2 regions of the Shewanella sp. 492 genome follow, and region 2 is predicted to be linked to the other one. Evidence: predicted binding sites of a transcription regulator. Region 2 holds the regulator's gene; the other holds the start of a gene.
The links. The regulator sigma-54, encoded in region 2, starts transcription at its own class of promoters, with help from an activator protein. The targets are predictions, from matches to a motif close to GTTGGCACGNNNNTNGNNT.
Positions count from the first base shown of each region.

Region 1: a site for sigma-54 is predicted at 5,295-5,313, ahead of flgB (flagellar basal body rod protein FlgB). Genes of this name have one in related genera too.

Region 1 is NZ_CM181702.1:1,219,513-1,226,875, reverse strand. It holds gene flgH (flagellar basal body L-ring protein FlgH) at 1-486, opposite strand, end outside; gene flgG (flagellar basal-body rod protein FlgG) at 496-1,284, opposite strand; gene flgF (flagellar basal-body rod protein FlgF) at 1,295-2,038, opposite strand; gene flgE (flagellar hook protein FlgE) at 2,225-3,586, opposite strand; gene flgD (flagellar hook assembly protein FlgD) at 3,649-4,431, opposite strand; gene flgC (flagellar basal body rod protein FlgC) at 4,442-4,861, opposite strand; gene flgB (flagellar basal body rod protein FlgB) at 4,864-5,262, opposite strand; gene AC5YBX_RS05415 (CheR family methyltransferase) at 5,410-6,243, opposite strand; gene AC5YBX_RS05410 (chemotaxis protein CheV) at 6,391-7,311, opposite strand.
Region 2 is NZ_CM181702.1:486,364-493,726, forward strand. It holds gene AC5YBX_RS02215 (FG-GAP repeat domain-containing protein) at 1-463, shown strand, start outside; gene mgtE (magnesium transporter) at 537-1,904, opposite strand; gene AC5YBX_RS02225 (HPr family phosphocarrier protein) at 2,012-2,287, opposite strand; gene rapZ (RNase adapter RapZ) at 2,274-3,128, opposite strand; gene ptsN (PTS IIA-like nitrogen regulatory protein PtsN) at 3,125-3,568, opposite strand; gene hpf (ribosome hibernation promoting factor) at 3,571-3,858, opposite strand; gene AC5YBX_RS02245 (RNA polymerase factor sigma-54) at 3,889-5,373, opposite strand; gene lptB (LPS export ABC transporter ATP-binding protein) at 5,505-6,236, opposite strand; gene lptA (lipopolysaccharide transport periplasmic protein LptA) at 6,233-6,772, opposite strand; gene lptC (LPS export ABC transporter periplasmic protein LptC) at 6,759-7,316, opposite strand; gene kdsC (3-deoxy-manno-octulosonate-8-phosphatase KdsC) at 7,313-7,363, opposite strand, start outside.

The DNA.
Region 1 (7,363 bases), 730 kb from region 2:
GGTGATCCATTTCTCACCGCGGATCACTAGGTTGCCATTATTGAGCACCTGCATCACATTGGCCGAGATACTGCCTGACAGGCTATTGCTCTGATCGGCGTCTGACTCTCGCTTGGTGTTAAAGCTGTCTTTATAACGTAAATCGATAGGTACGCCTTTGATGGTGACATTGCCGCCACCAGCATAAATGGGGTCAAGACTAAGATCTGAGCCTTTTTTAATCTCATTATTAGCGCTCTTGGACGCTTGGGTCGACTCTTGCAAAATCACCGTGATGATGTCGCCCACTTTTAACGCCTTGATATCGGAATACAATCCCGATGCCTGACTGTCTTGATACATAGATCCCGTTGCCGCCACCTTGGTTGGCGGGGCTTCTGGGTAAACGGGCGCATAATAAGGGTCATCAGCAATCGGCTTATTATTGCTAGTCGAGCTACACCCCGCTAAGGCGATGGCTGCCACCAGCATGAGATACTTAGTCATATTAAGCCTCTACAAATTCTGGTTAACGTAAGACAACATCTGATCGACGGCTGAGATCACTTTGGAGTTCATCTCGTAAATTCGCTGACTCTCAATCAAGTTAACCAGCTCTTCGGTTACATTCACGTTAGAGGTCTCCAATGCACCTTGACGAATCGCGCCCATGCCATCTAAAGAGGCCGTTCCTTGAATCGGTGCACCGCTCGCGCCAGTTTCGGTGTAGAGGTTTTGCCCCATAGGATCTAACCCACTTGGGTTAATAAAGTCGGACATGGCTAACTGGCCCACCACTTGGTTTTCGGCCGCACCCGGAGTTTTTACCGAGACCTCCCCTTCTGCCGACACTGTGATACTGGTGGCGTCATCAGGAATGGTGATCGCTGGCTGCAACACATAACCTGAGCCAGGGGTAACGATTTGACCAGTATCATCTAGGGTGAACTGGCCATTACGTGTATAGGCCGCGGTGCCATCTGGCATCTGCACTTCAAAAAAGCCGGGGCCTTCAATCATTAAATCGAGTGAGTTATCCGTGGTTAACATGTTGCCTTGGGTGAACATCTTTTGCGTCGCCACCACTTTGGTACCCGCACCGATATTCAGGCCATTGGGCAATTTGGTGTTAGAGGCACTGATGCCACCAGCTTGGTTAACCGTTTGATAAAGCAAGTCTTCAAATACGGCGCGGCTTTTCTTGTAGCCAATGGTGCTCGCATTAGCCACGTTGTTAGAGATAACCGAAATATCGGTTTGCTGAGCATCTAAGCCTGTTTTACTGATCCATAACGCGGGATGCATAATCTATCTCCTAACTAATGCGCATTAATGTCGAAGAGGCTTGATCCATCTCTTCGGCCGTTTTCATCATCTTGACCTGCATCTCAAACTGACGCTGCAAATCGATTAACGACACCATTTCATCGACAGCATTCACATTACTGCCCTCAACGGCGCCACTCTCTACAAACACCTGCGCATTGGCAGGTGCGATTTCGCCAGAGATTTGACGGAACAGGCCATCTTCTCCGCGCATTAAATTTTGGTTACCTGGGTTAACGAGCTTGATCCGGCCAACCTCTTCAATCACTTCCGCTGTCGCCCCTAAAGGGCGCACCGAAATAATGCCATCTTGGGCAATTTCTATTTTTTCGATAGGCAGAGGTAATACGATGGGACCGGCATCCCCCATAATGGGATTACCACGGTCGTTTCGCAGCAAGCCGGTGTTATCTATGCTTAAGCTGCCTGAGCGGGTATAGGCTTCGCCACCGTCGGCACTCTGCACGGCAATCCAACCATCGCCTTTAACGGCAATATCCAGATCGCGGCCTGTGGTTTTTAGCGGTCCGCTGGCAAAGTTAGCCGATGGGCTTTCTGTCATCGAAAACACCCGTGTCGGCAAACCTTCACCAAAGGCTTGCATAGAGCGAGATTGTTCTAAGTCTGACTTAAAACCATCGGTATTGGCATTAGCAAGGTTGTTCGCACGTACCGCCAGCGAATTCATATTCTGCTTGGCGCCACTCATGGCGACATAAAGTAATTTATCCACTTGCTGCTCCGTCAATGTTTCAACTAAAACTGTCGTATCACAGTACAAAGCAAGCATCGTGCCAATAGCAAAAATCAATGAGAATGGAAGATCAATGGGATGCGAAGATAAATAATACGAAAAGAGGAGCAGTTCAACGAAAAGCGGCAGTGTGTTGCCGTTGCGGCAACACACTTAAGTCAAGCATTAACGGATCTGGAGTACCGTTTGTTGCAACGTATTATTGACCTCTAAAGTACGCGAGTTAGCCTGGAAGTTACGCTGCGCAGAGATCAAATCAACCAGCTCGGTGGTCAAATCAACGTTGGATTGCTCTAATGCTGACGAGCGAAGTCCACCAAAGGTACCGCTATTAGCCTCACCGGCTAACGCTGGGCCTGAATCTAAACTAGCCTTCCACGACGTATTACCCACCTGCGTTAAGCCTTGCTCATTAGAAAAACGGGCCAACGCCACGCGGGCTAAGGCTACCGTAGATCCGTTACTGTAACTGGCATTAATCAAGCCATCGACACCCACTTCTACATTGGTTAAGCGGCCAACAGTGGTGCCATCTTGGCTCAGCTCAGTCACCTCAAAAGCTGATGAATATTGCGTCGGATTATTAAAGTTAAGCGTTAGGGTTTGCGCGCCGTCAGTACCCGGGCCTAAGACATTAGCCCCGCCCACACCAAGCGCTTCGGTCTGTACTACGGCAGGGTCGCTACCGGTATAGGTGCCAGTATCGTTAAAAGACAATACAGAGCCTTTCCAACCACTGGCATTTTCGGCATTACCTGTCGCATCGGCAGTACCATCACCAGTGGTATCTCGCCCATAAGTCCCTACAGGGCCTGCAATATCGACCTGTTTACCATCGACGGCATAAAACGCCACCCAATTACTCTCACCATTGTGCGCCGCTTCTGGCGGGCGAACAAAGTAAGTGGTTAAAATCTGTGGCTCACCTAAGGAGTCATATATGGTCACAGATGTCGAATTATTAAAGGTCTCGGGCTTAGTGGGATCGAAATTCGCTGGATCGAGCGTATCTTCAGCGGCATTCAGGTTCATCTGAATGCCCACATCATTAGTCTTTTGTGGTTGACCTGCCGTATCGGGAATTTGCACAGGCTTAGTCGTGGTTAAACTCACTGATGTTGAATTGCCATCTTTATCGACTGGAAATGTCTGCAAGAAGTTACCTGACGAATTAACCAAATAGTTATTACCATCGACTTTAAACGCTCCCGCGCGGGTATAAGACATATCTTGCGAGCCCAATTCAGATGAGGTCACAAAAAAACCACCACCATTAATCGCCATATCGAGCGCGTTATTGGTAAACTGCATACTGCCTTGGTGGAACTGCTGCGCCACTTGTGATGTGGTCACGCCGCCACCGACTGTGGTTTTACTGTTAGCAAAAATCGAGTTGGCATACACATCGGCAAATTCGGCGCGAGACTCTTTAAAACCAACCGTGTTAACGTTAGCGATATTGTTGGCCGTGGTATTAAGATCTTTTTGGGCTGCTGAGATACCGCTCAATGCAATGTTAAATGACATAAATCACCTCATTAAAAATTTTATTCGTTGTCGTGGACGTTATGCCCTAACGTAAGCTTTATCTAGGTTTCAGAGACGGCGAGTACATCACCAATCTTGATACCCCCTATGCCCCTAAGGTTTAAAATTGCGCCGGTACTGGCTGTACCTAATGAGACGCTGGTTACATGTGCGTAGGTTGATACGGCGAGGTCTTCACTTTGACCATCCACTTTGCCAGATGCCTTAATCGAATAATTGCCACTTGCCACCGGCTCGCCATTTTTATCTAGCCCATCCCAGCTGACATCAATATTGCCGCCTGCGCTGCCATCGACGGTAAACGTCTTGATGAGCTGACCTTTTTCATCTTCGATGCGCACGGTAATGTCATCGATAGCCTCTGGCGTACTGATGATCCCTTTTAAGTGCGGATCTTCAGCAGAAATATGGCCGGTATCAGAGGGGATAAGCACTTTCTGCCCAACGAGCCCTGAGGCTTGTAGTGCCTGACTCGAGGTCATCACAGCATTAAGGTTAACAATCTCCTCATTAAGCTTGCTGATCCCATCGACGGTCGAAAATGAGGCCATCTGCGCGATCATTTGGTCATTATCCACCGGCTTAAATGGATCTTGCATCGACAACTGTTGACTCAATAAAGAGAAAAAATCGTCTTGTGTCAGCTCCTGATTATTTGCCTCAGGAATCGATGACTCCTCAGGTAAGCGAATACCATCTAGAAACGGATTTCCCGTAGACTCGGTGATGGCACTGGTTCTGCTGTTTGCTTGCGGTGTGATCTGCCCACTTTGCTGTTCACTGCTCAGGGGAGACTGACTGCTTAACGGATTAATGAGGCTCACTCATTACCTCCTAAGATTTGCCGATTCGCAAAGTCTGTTGCAGCATAGACTTGGCCGCTTCAGCAACTTGTACGTTCATTTGGTACGAACGCGATGCAGAGATCATGTTCGCCATCTCCTCCATCACATTCACATTGGGTTTATAAATAAAGCCGTCGGCATCGGCCAACGGGTGATCAGGAGAATATTCTTTCTGCAGCGGCTTATCACTTTCAACAATGTCCGCCACTTTGACCGACTGTGAGGTTTGTTGCTGATGACTCGCTTTGGCCATTTCCGCTTCAAATACAGGATGCCGAGCACGGTAAGTCTGGTCGATGCTACTGGAAACCGAATCGGCATTGGCAATGTTACTTGCCGTGGTATTAAGGCGGATAGATTGCGCCGACATACCCGATCCTGAAACATCAAAGATATTAAATAAGCTCATCATTAATTTCCTTTAAGTGCTTTTTTCAGCCCAGCAAATTTACTGTCAAGAAAGCCTAACGACATCTGATACTCTAAGGCGTTTTGCATAAATTCAGATTGCTCTTGCTGAATATCGACGGTATTACCATCACCCGTATCCGGCTGATTGGGCACGCGATAACTCACATGTTGCTGACTTAAAGCCGCTAAATCGAAATGACGTTCGTCACTGCGGCTCATGGCTAAACCGCCTTGTCGAGTACGCGCCGCTTGCAGCGCCTTATCAAAATCGAGATCTTTAGCTTTATAATGAGGGGTATCGGCATTGGCAATATTAGATGAGATCACCTGCGCACGCGTTGAACGCACACCCAAAGTGAATTGATGTACACCTAATGCTTTATCAAAACTGATCGCCATAAAATTGCCTCCTCATACAGATACCAACAAGAAAGCAATTGTTATGCCAAGCAAGATGTAAACGAGCAGAGAGTGATGAATAAAAAACCAGAACGATAAAAAATGCCAGCTTATTGCTGGCATTTTAGCTAACTGAGGTGATTAAGGTTAACCACGCTTTTGATAATAGATGCCAGGATTACAGCGCACCATCTCAAATTCTTCGGTTAATCCGGCAATCGACTCTGAAGCGCCAAGGAATAAGATCCCTTTGGGGTTCAAAGCGGCAGCAAATTGCCGCAATATTTTGGCCTTTGCCTCAGGTGCAAAGTAGATCAGTACGTTGCGGCAAAATATAATGTCAAATTTACCCAGTAAGGTATAACTTTCAAGCAAATTATGGGCTCTGAAATTAACCAGACGTTTTACATTATCGTTAAGCACCATAGAGCCAGGGGTTGTGGGTGCAAAAAATTGTCGTTTACGCTCATCAGATAAACCGCGCGCCAGCGCTAAATTATCATATTGCGCCGCCTTACACTTATCGAGCATGGATGGCGAGAGGTCGGTGGCCAGTATCGATGCACTCCCCGGTAAAGCCCCCGGCTTACGCTGCTGATATTCTAAAATGGTCATGGCTAACGAATAGGGCTCTTGCCCAGACGAACACGCTGCCGACCATATTTTGAGTGGCCGGCCTAAGCGGGTATATTCTGGCAATAAGTTATTTGCCAGTAACTCGAACGGATAACGATCCCTGAACCATAAGGTTTCGTTAGTGGTCATCGCATCGATAACCTCTGCTCTTAACTGCCGCTCCGTCGGCTTCATCGAATGTTTAACCACCTCAGATAACGAGGGAAGATTATATTTCCCCATTAACGGTGCCAAGCGACTACGAACTAAATATTGCTTATTTTCACCCAGCACGATCCCGCTGTGTTGTTCCAGAAATAACCTAAATTGGTTGTACTCAGCTTCAGCAAGTGATTTATTTGGCACCTAGATATCCCAATCTCAAAAAAATAAAACAGGCTACAACATACACTACTATAGCAAGCATTAAACAGCTCAGGGTTATACATTAGCTAACACACTGAGACAAGCATAAACTACGTAAAGTTAGGGGCTTGTATAACGACGCTTAAATTACAAACTAAGGTGCTTATTCACTGCTGCGGCTAACTCATCAGGATTAAATTTGGCAATAAAATCATTGGCGCCCACTTTTTCCACCATCGCTTGATTAAACACGCCACTGAGTGAGGTATGTAGCACCACCTTAATATCTTTAAGCTTAGGGTTGTCTCTAATCTCTGCCGTTAAGGTATAACCGTCCATTTCGGGCATTTCGATATCAGAAATCACCAAGGGGAGCTCACGAGCGACATTGTCCATATTGGCCGCCATCGCCTCTAATTGGTTGAGGGCATCACGGCCATCTTTAGCGGTATCGATTTGCAGATTTAATGACTCTAACGCCCTAATAATTTGCTTACGGGCCACTGTTGAATCATCAATCACCATAATATGATAGTGGCGGTCTCTATCTATGGTTAACTTATCATCCATTTCTTGGCTTATCTGCGTCTTAACAGGGGATATCTCATCGAGGATTTTTTCGACATCAAGGATCTCAACCAACTCCCCTTCGACTTCAGTAACGGCCGTTAAGTAGGAATAGCGTCCAGCCCCCTGCGGCGGTGGCATAATGGCTTCCCAGTTCATATTAATGATTCGCTCAACAGACTGGACTAAGAACCCTTGCACGCTGCGGTTATACTCAGAAATGATAATAAAACATTCGTCAATATTTTCAATTGGACGCCCCCCCGTAGCAGCACTTAAATCAATCACAGATATCGTCTTGCCGCGAATATGCGCCACTCCCCGAACCACAGGATTTAGCTTAGGTAATGCCGTCAATGGCGGGCACTGCAGTACCTCTTTGACTTTAAATACGTTAATACCAAATCGTTGCTTACTGTTTAATTTAAACAGCAGCAATTCTAGACGGTTTTGTCCCACGAGTTGGGTACGTTTATTTACTGAATCAAGAATACTCGACATAATGCCTTTGCCTTGTGAATGCTTCCCCAACCATAGTAACTATAAGTATAGG
Region 2 (7,363 bases):
GGTTGATGAAGTGCTGGTGTCGGGCTTCGATATTGGTGTGTCACAGATCATCGGTGCGCTCGTGTCGGGGAGCATTGATCAAGATGTACACTTATTTAAAAGTGATGCCACTAGCCGCTTTGCCAGTAAACCTAATATTACCAAAGAGGTGGAGTTAAGCTTTAGTTTAACTTCGGGGCAAACGGGGCAACCTGTGGTGACTTTTGCCGATATTGACGGCGATGGCTATCAAGATCTCTTGCTCTCTGGTGGCGAGCAGGCACTCACGGTGTATTTAGGCGAGCCGAGTGACAGCCTGTTTAATCGCAACGATGAAACTCTTAAACTACAGCTGCCCCGCGATGGTGAGATGCTCAGCGTGAGCGATCTTAATCATGACGGGAAAGATGAGCTAATCATTAAATATGGCCGCGAAGACAGTCAGGCACTGCAACAGCAATTGATGGTGATTATGGCGCAATAGCCAGGGTTGAACACTCAGCAAAGAAGCTAATGGCACCGCTTAAGCCATTACACCACGAGCGGTGCCTAACAAGCTAGTGCAGTAAGTAGAGGGTGGCCAAGCCTAAAAAAGCAAATAAGCCTATTACATCGGTGACAGTGGTCAGCACCATGCCACCCGCCAGCGCAGGGTCGACATTGAGCTTTTTAAGCAGTAGCGGGATAGTGGCGCCAGCAAATCCAGCCACCGTCATGTTGATTAACATGGCGCCGCCAATTAAAGCGCCTAGGGCGACATCGTCTTTCCATAGCCAAACGGCAGCAAACACCAAAATAGACCAGAGCAGGCCATTAAGAAAGCCGATCGCTAACTCCTTGCCAACTAACCAACGTGAGTTACTTTGACCTATCTGTCCTAGTGCGATACCGCGGATCACTAAAGCTAAGGTTTGGTTACCAGCCACTCCGCCCATGCTGGGCACTATGGTCATTAATACCGCAATGGTAGCAAATTGTTCTATGGTGCCTTCAAACATATTGCTCACCGACGCCGCTAACAGTGCGGCAAATAGATTAATCGTCAGCCAGAGTGAGCGCCGAAAGGTACTCTTAAGGACCGGGCCGAAGGTGTCGGTCTCATCATCCATTCCGGCCATCCCCATCATCGAATGCTCAGCATCTTCACGGATCACATCGACAACGTCATCTATGGTGATCCGCCCAAGCAGTTTATTGGTTTTTTCATCGACCACAGGTGCCGATACCCAGTCGTGGCGTTCAAATAGCTGCGCGACTTCACTGTCGTGCATACCCACAGGGATCCCTTCGAGCTCTTGGTTCATGATGTCGCGCACCGATGCATTCGGATCGCAGGTGAGCAGATCGGCGATCGCTACGCCACCAAGCAGGCTGTCGTGCTTGTCAACCACATATAGGGTATCGGTGGCTTCTGGTAATTCACCACGAATACGCAGGTAACGCAGGATCACGTCGACATTCACATCTGGCCTTAGGGTCACCGTATCTGTGTTCATTAAGCTGCCGGCGGTGTCTTCTGGGTATGACAGAGCCTGTTCGACTCGCGCCCTATCTTGGCTGCGCATCGATTGCAGTACTTGATTGAATACGCTGTCTGGCAGGCTACGCAGTATGTAGGCCAGGTCGTCGGTATCCATATTTTCGGCCGCTTTTGCTACGCGCTCAGGGCTCATCTGGCTAATAAATTGATCTTTGAGCTCTTCACTGAGTTCATCGAGTATCTCACCCGTATGGGCTTGATCGATAAGTTGCCATAATACTTGCCGCGCACGCGGTGGAGAGGACTCTAAAATAAAGGCGATATCCGAGGCCGCCATGTCGTGCAGCATACTACGCACATGGACAAACATACCGCTGCTCAGGGCTTGCGTCAGCTGCTGTAAACGTTGATCTGTAGTTTCATTATCTAACACTTCGATCGGCATGACTTCCCCTTGGAAAAATGGCGCGGCGACATAGGTTATTGGCTAAGTAACCTGAACTCGGGATAATTATAGAATGAGATGAGCCGTTTAGGCTCGAGGTGGGGCGATTATACGGTTTCTTCGAATTTTGCGTCAATCAGTGCGCTAATGGCATCGAGTGCCGCTTGGGCATCTTGGCCTTCACTGGTGATGGTAATAGTTTTACCAAAGCCGGTTTCTAGCATTAATAGCCCAAGCACACTGGCGGCTGAAGCTTGCTTGTCACCTTGAATTAAGGTGACTTGGGCATCAAACTGAGCGGCCAATACCGCCAGTTTGGTGGCGGCTCGCGCATGCAACCCCAGCTTGTTGCAGATGGTTAATTGGCGTTCAAGCTTGTTCATGCTGAAGTTCTCTGTGGCGCGCCTGTACCTTATGTTTCCCTTTATTGAACAGCTTGGCCAGTTGATCGGTCACATACACCGAGCGATGTTGGCCGCCGGTACAACCAATGGCGATCGTTAAGTAGCTACGGTTATTGCGCTCAAGGTGTGGCAGCCACGTTTCGAATAGATTTTCTATCTGCCAAATAAACTTATTTACTAGCGGCTGCTGACTTAAAAACTGCTGCACTGGTTGGTCGAGACCCGTCAGCGGGCGTAACTCCGTTTCCCAGTGGGGATTGGGCAGAAAACGCACGTCAAACATAAAGTCTGCTTCACTTGGCATACCGTATTTAAAGCCAAATGACTCAAAGTTAATCACTAACTCCTTGTCTACTGTGCCTAGTAAGATCTCGCGTACCTTATCGCTTAAATCATAGATGTTAAGGGTAGAGGTGTCGATGTAGTGATCGACCATCTTAGAGATAGGCTCGAGCATTTTGCCTTCAAGTTGAATGGCTTCTTTGAGAGAGGCTTTTGAGCGTGACAGTGGATGTAACCTGCGGGTTTCACTGTAGCGTTTAAGTAACACATCGTCAGATGAGTTTAAGAAGAAACTCAGTATTTCGGTATCTTTAGGGAGATTAGCTAGCTGCTTCTCCAGCTGAATGTCCTCGCTGGGCATGTTGCGCACATCGACGCTTATGGCTACGAGTTCATTTCGACCTTTGAGCTGACTGAGCAGTGAGTCCATCATCTGTAGTGGCAGATTATCGACACAGTAATAACCCAGATCTTCCAGTACCCTAAGGACTACCGATTTTCCTGAGCCTGATCGCCCAGATACCATTACCAATTTCATTGGGTGATCACCTGATACAATTCTGCCTCGTCGTGGGTTTTTCTTAGCTGTTTGATGATGGCTTTATCACTTAATTTCTCTGCCATCGCGGCGAGGGTGCTAAGGTGCTGTTCGCATTGCTCTGAAGGAACCAATAATGCAAAGAGGATATCGACGGGCTGATTATCAATTGCATCGAATGCGATTGGCTCAGCACATTTAATCAATACGGCGACTGGCTTCTCAATATTCGTCAGCCGTCCGTGAGGGATCGCGATACCATTGCCTATACCTGTGCTGCCCATTTTCTCTCTCGCCAAAAGGCTTTCAAAAATCTCTTGAGAGGAAAGGGTGGGGTACTGGACAGCGGCCAAGTCGCTGATAAGTTCCAGTACCTTTTTCTTACTGCCCGGAGTGGCGCAGGTTGTGCACTCCGGCCGCAGGATGGTACTAAGTTCCATCGTTAATGCTTTATTAGCTTCTCTTTGTGTTTAATGACCTGACGATCTAATTTATCGATCAGGGAATCTATCGCGGCATACATGTCCGCGTGCTCTGATGTTGCAAATACTTCCCCACCACGGAGATGTAACTTTGCTTCAACTTTTTGCATCAATTTTTCGACATTTAATATCACATGGACATTATTGATCTGATCGAAATGCCGTTCAAGCTTTGTAAACTTTTCTTCAACATAGTTGCGCAGAGATTGGGTGATCTCGATGTGGTGCCCAGTCAGATTTATTTGCATAAAGTGATTCCTCCGGTTTCCAGTTGTTGATTATAAGCTTTTACGTTGATTTGACGGCGGTATCAACATCGCCTCACGATATTTTGCAATCGTGCGTCGAGCGACTTGGATACCTTGCTCTGCCAGCAGTTGTGCCATCTTACTGTCACTTAAGGGTTTCTTTTGATTTTCTGCGGCGACTAACTTCTTAATAAAAGCGCGGATCGCAGTAGAAGAGCATTCACCACCATCGTCGGTCCCGACATGGCTGGAGAAAAAGTATTTCAGCTCAAAAATCCCTCTTGGCGTGTGCATATACTTTTGGGTAGTGACCCGCGAGATGGTCGATTCATGCATCTCGACCGCTTCGGCAATATCATTAAGCACCATAGGTTTCATCGCTTCTTCACCAAACTCGAAAAAACCTTGCTGGAAATCGACAATGCAGTTGGTGACCTTAAGCAAGGTATCGTTGCGGCTCTCTAAACTTTTTAGAAACCATTTAGCTTCTTGCAAGTGACCACGAATAAACTGGCCATCGGCTTGGTTTTTGGTGCTGCGTGCCATCGAGGCATAATGTTGGTTTACATTAATCTTAGGCATACTATCGGGATTAAGCTCGACCACCCAGCGACCTTTTTTCTTGCTAACTGTGACATCGGGGATCACGTATTCGTCGCGACTGGCAGTAATGGCCAGCCCCGGGCGCGGATTGAGGGTTTGAATTAGCGCTATGGCCTCACGCAGGTCATCCTCTTTCAGCTTGGTCTTACGCATCAATAGGCGAAAGTCTCGTCCGGCGATAAGATCTAAGTAATCACGGATCAAGAGTCTGGCGTTGTCGATATGCGGGGTGTCGGGGTTGTATTGGGCCAGTTGGATCATCAGGCATTCGCTGAGGTCTCTGGCACCAATCCCGATAGGATCGAAATGTTGTACCCGTTTTAATACCGCTTCAATTTCGTCGAGTTCGATTTCAGGATCGCCCATGGCTTCGAGAATATCGTCGCACGTTTGCGTCAAGTAGCCGCGCTCGTCTATGGCGTCAATGATGGCGGTGGCGATAGCAAGATCGTTGTCAGAAAAGGGCGTGAGGTTTTTTTGCCATTCGAGGTGTTCATACAAGCCTTCGCTGGTTTCCCCTTGAAAGGGCATGTCATCGTCGCGCATGGCACCAGAGCTGGAGTTGGGTGAGGCGGTATAGACCTCATCCCATGTGGTGTCGACGGGAAGCTCATCGGGCATAGAGTCTTGATTGAGTGCGTCGGAGGTTTCTAAGCTTGAATTGTCTTCACTCGAGTCGACTTGCAGTTGCTCATTGTAATCGGTGTCGAAGTTGTCATTACGCTCTTGTTCTGAGTCGATATTGGCGCCTTCTTGCTCCTCGTCTAACTCGAGTAGAGGGTTAGACTCTAATGCTTGCTGGATCTCTTGCTGCAATTCCAATGACGAGAGTTGCAACAGACGAATGGCCTGTTGCAACTGGGGCGTCATGGTTAAATGCTGACCCATTTTGAGCTGAAGTGACGCTTTCATCGTACTGCTATTCCCTTGTTTCTAATTCTAAAGTGAGAAAGCTGCCTCTGGTATTAAACCGCTAAGGCGAATGATCTACTTAACAAGGTAAGAGCGGTTTAGCCTTTTACCTTGAGCGCTAATAACGTTAACTATAGCTTGAATTGTTCTCCTAAGTACACCGCTCGAACTTGTTGGTTATCTAAGATCTCATCGGGTGTTCCTTCGGCAATCAAATTACCGTGACTGACAATGTAGGCTTTTTCACACACATCCAATGTTTCACGTACGTTGTGGTCGGTGATCAGTACGCCAAGGCCACGATTTTTCAGTTGCTCAATAATCTTTTTGATGTCGATAACCGAAATGGGATCGACCCCGGCGAAGGGTTCATCAAGCAAAATAAACTTAGGATTGGCGGCTAATGCTCGGGCGATTTCGACGCGACGACGTTCGCCACCGGACAGTGCCATCCCCTGACTATCGCGGATGTGAGTAATATGAAACTCTTCTAGCAGGTGCTCCAACTCCTCTTCGCGCGCATCGTTACTGAGCTCGCGTCGGGTTTGTAATACCGCCATAATATTATCGCGTACCGATAATTTCCGAAAAATACTGGCTTCTTGCGGTAGATAGCCAATCCCTTTGCGGGCGCGCAAATGCATAGGATCTAAAGTGAGATCGTCATCGTCAATAAAAATACGTCCCTTGTCACTCTGGACTAGACCGACCACCATGTAAAAGGTGGTGGTTTTACCTGCGCCATTAGGCCCTAGCAAGCCGACGATTTGCCCTGTGCGTACGGTTAAGCTGACATCTTGTACCACGGCGCGGCTTTTGTAGCTTTTGGCTAAGTTAACCGCTTTTAGCGTCATCTCTGTCATTGCTTTTCCTGCTTGGGCTGTTCTTGGGGCTGACTTTTGCTGTTGTCTTGGTAACTTTCGGGTTGAATGATGGTGATAACGCGATCGCTACCCGTACTTTCGGCTATCAACTGTTGCTGCTCAATGTTGTAGCGAATTTGATTACCTGTGACTTGGCTACCTTCTTGTTCGAGGGTGGCATTACCAATTAGGGTTAGAGTGCGGGTCGACAGTTCATAGCGGATCTCATTGGCGCTGGCTGACGCTGGACGACCATTTTCCATCACCTGTGTATAAGTGGCTGGCTTACCCTTTGCCACTAAGATTTTGCCGCTACTATTTTCTTTGGTAAAGGCGCGTAATTCATCGGCTAAAATTTTAATGGAGCCTTGAGTCACCTCTACTGGGCCATTGAAGATAATCTGATTATTTTTAATATCAGCTTCTTGGCTTGCGGCTGAAATCTTAACCTCTTGCAGCAGGTCGGTTTCATTCGCCGCACTCTGCAGGCTAACCATGGTTAACAGGCCTGCAAGAATAAGATTATTTAGTTTCATATGTTCCTTCTACCTGGCTCGTCAGTCGTACTTTTTGTGCATTGAGGTCGGCATATAAGCCTTTTCCGGTAATCAAAAAATCGTTACCGGTGATCCGAATGGTTTGATCGGATGTCATGATCATGGTGTTGAGGTCCAATTCCATGTAGTTGGTTTCTATGGTTTGGATGGGCTCTTCAGGGCTAATGGCATCAATAATGACATTATTTTCCAAGATGACTTTGCCACTGTCTTTGTCTAATGTACCCCGAGCCGAGCGCAACCGCCACTGAGCATCGCCGTTATCGGGATAGACCAGATAAGTAGGCTGGGTAAAATAGGTCATATTACGCTCGGCATAGTGTTCCATATGGCTAGCCGAGACGCGGCTATTAAGTTTGCCTTGTTCGTCGTATTGCACGCTATTAATGTTGTTAATCACATAATCTGGACGATCGGACGCGTCGAGCAACAGCGCTTGTGATCCTTGCTTAGTCTGCACCTGCCAATAGAGCACTAAAGCGGTACCAAAAAACGCGATAATCGCCAGGGTGACTCTATTCATATGCTCATACCGTGAGCCGATTCAAACTTATCTTGGCTTAGCAAAAT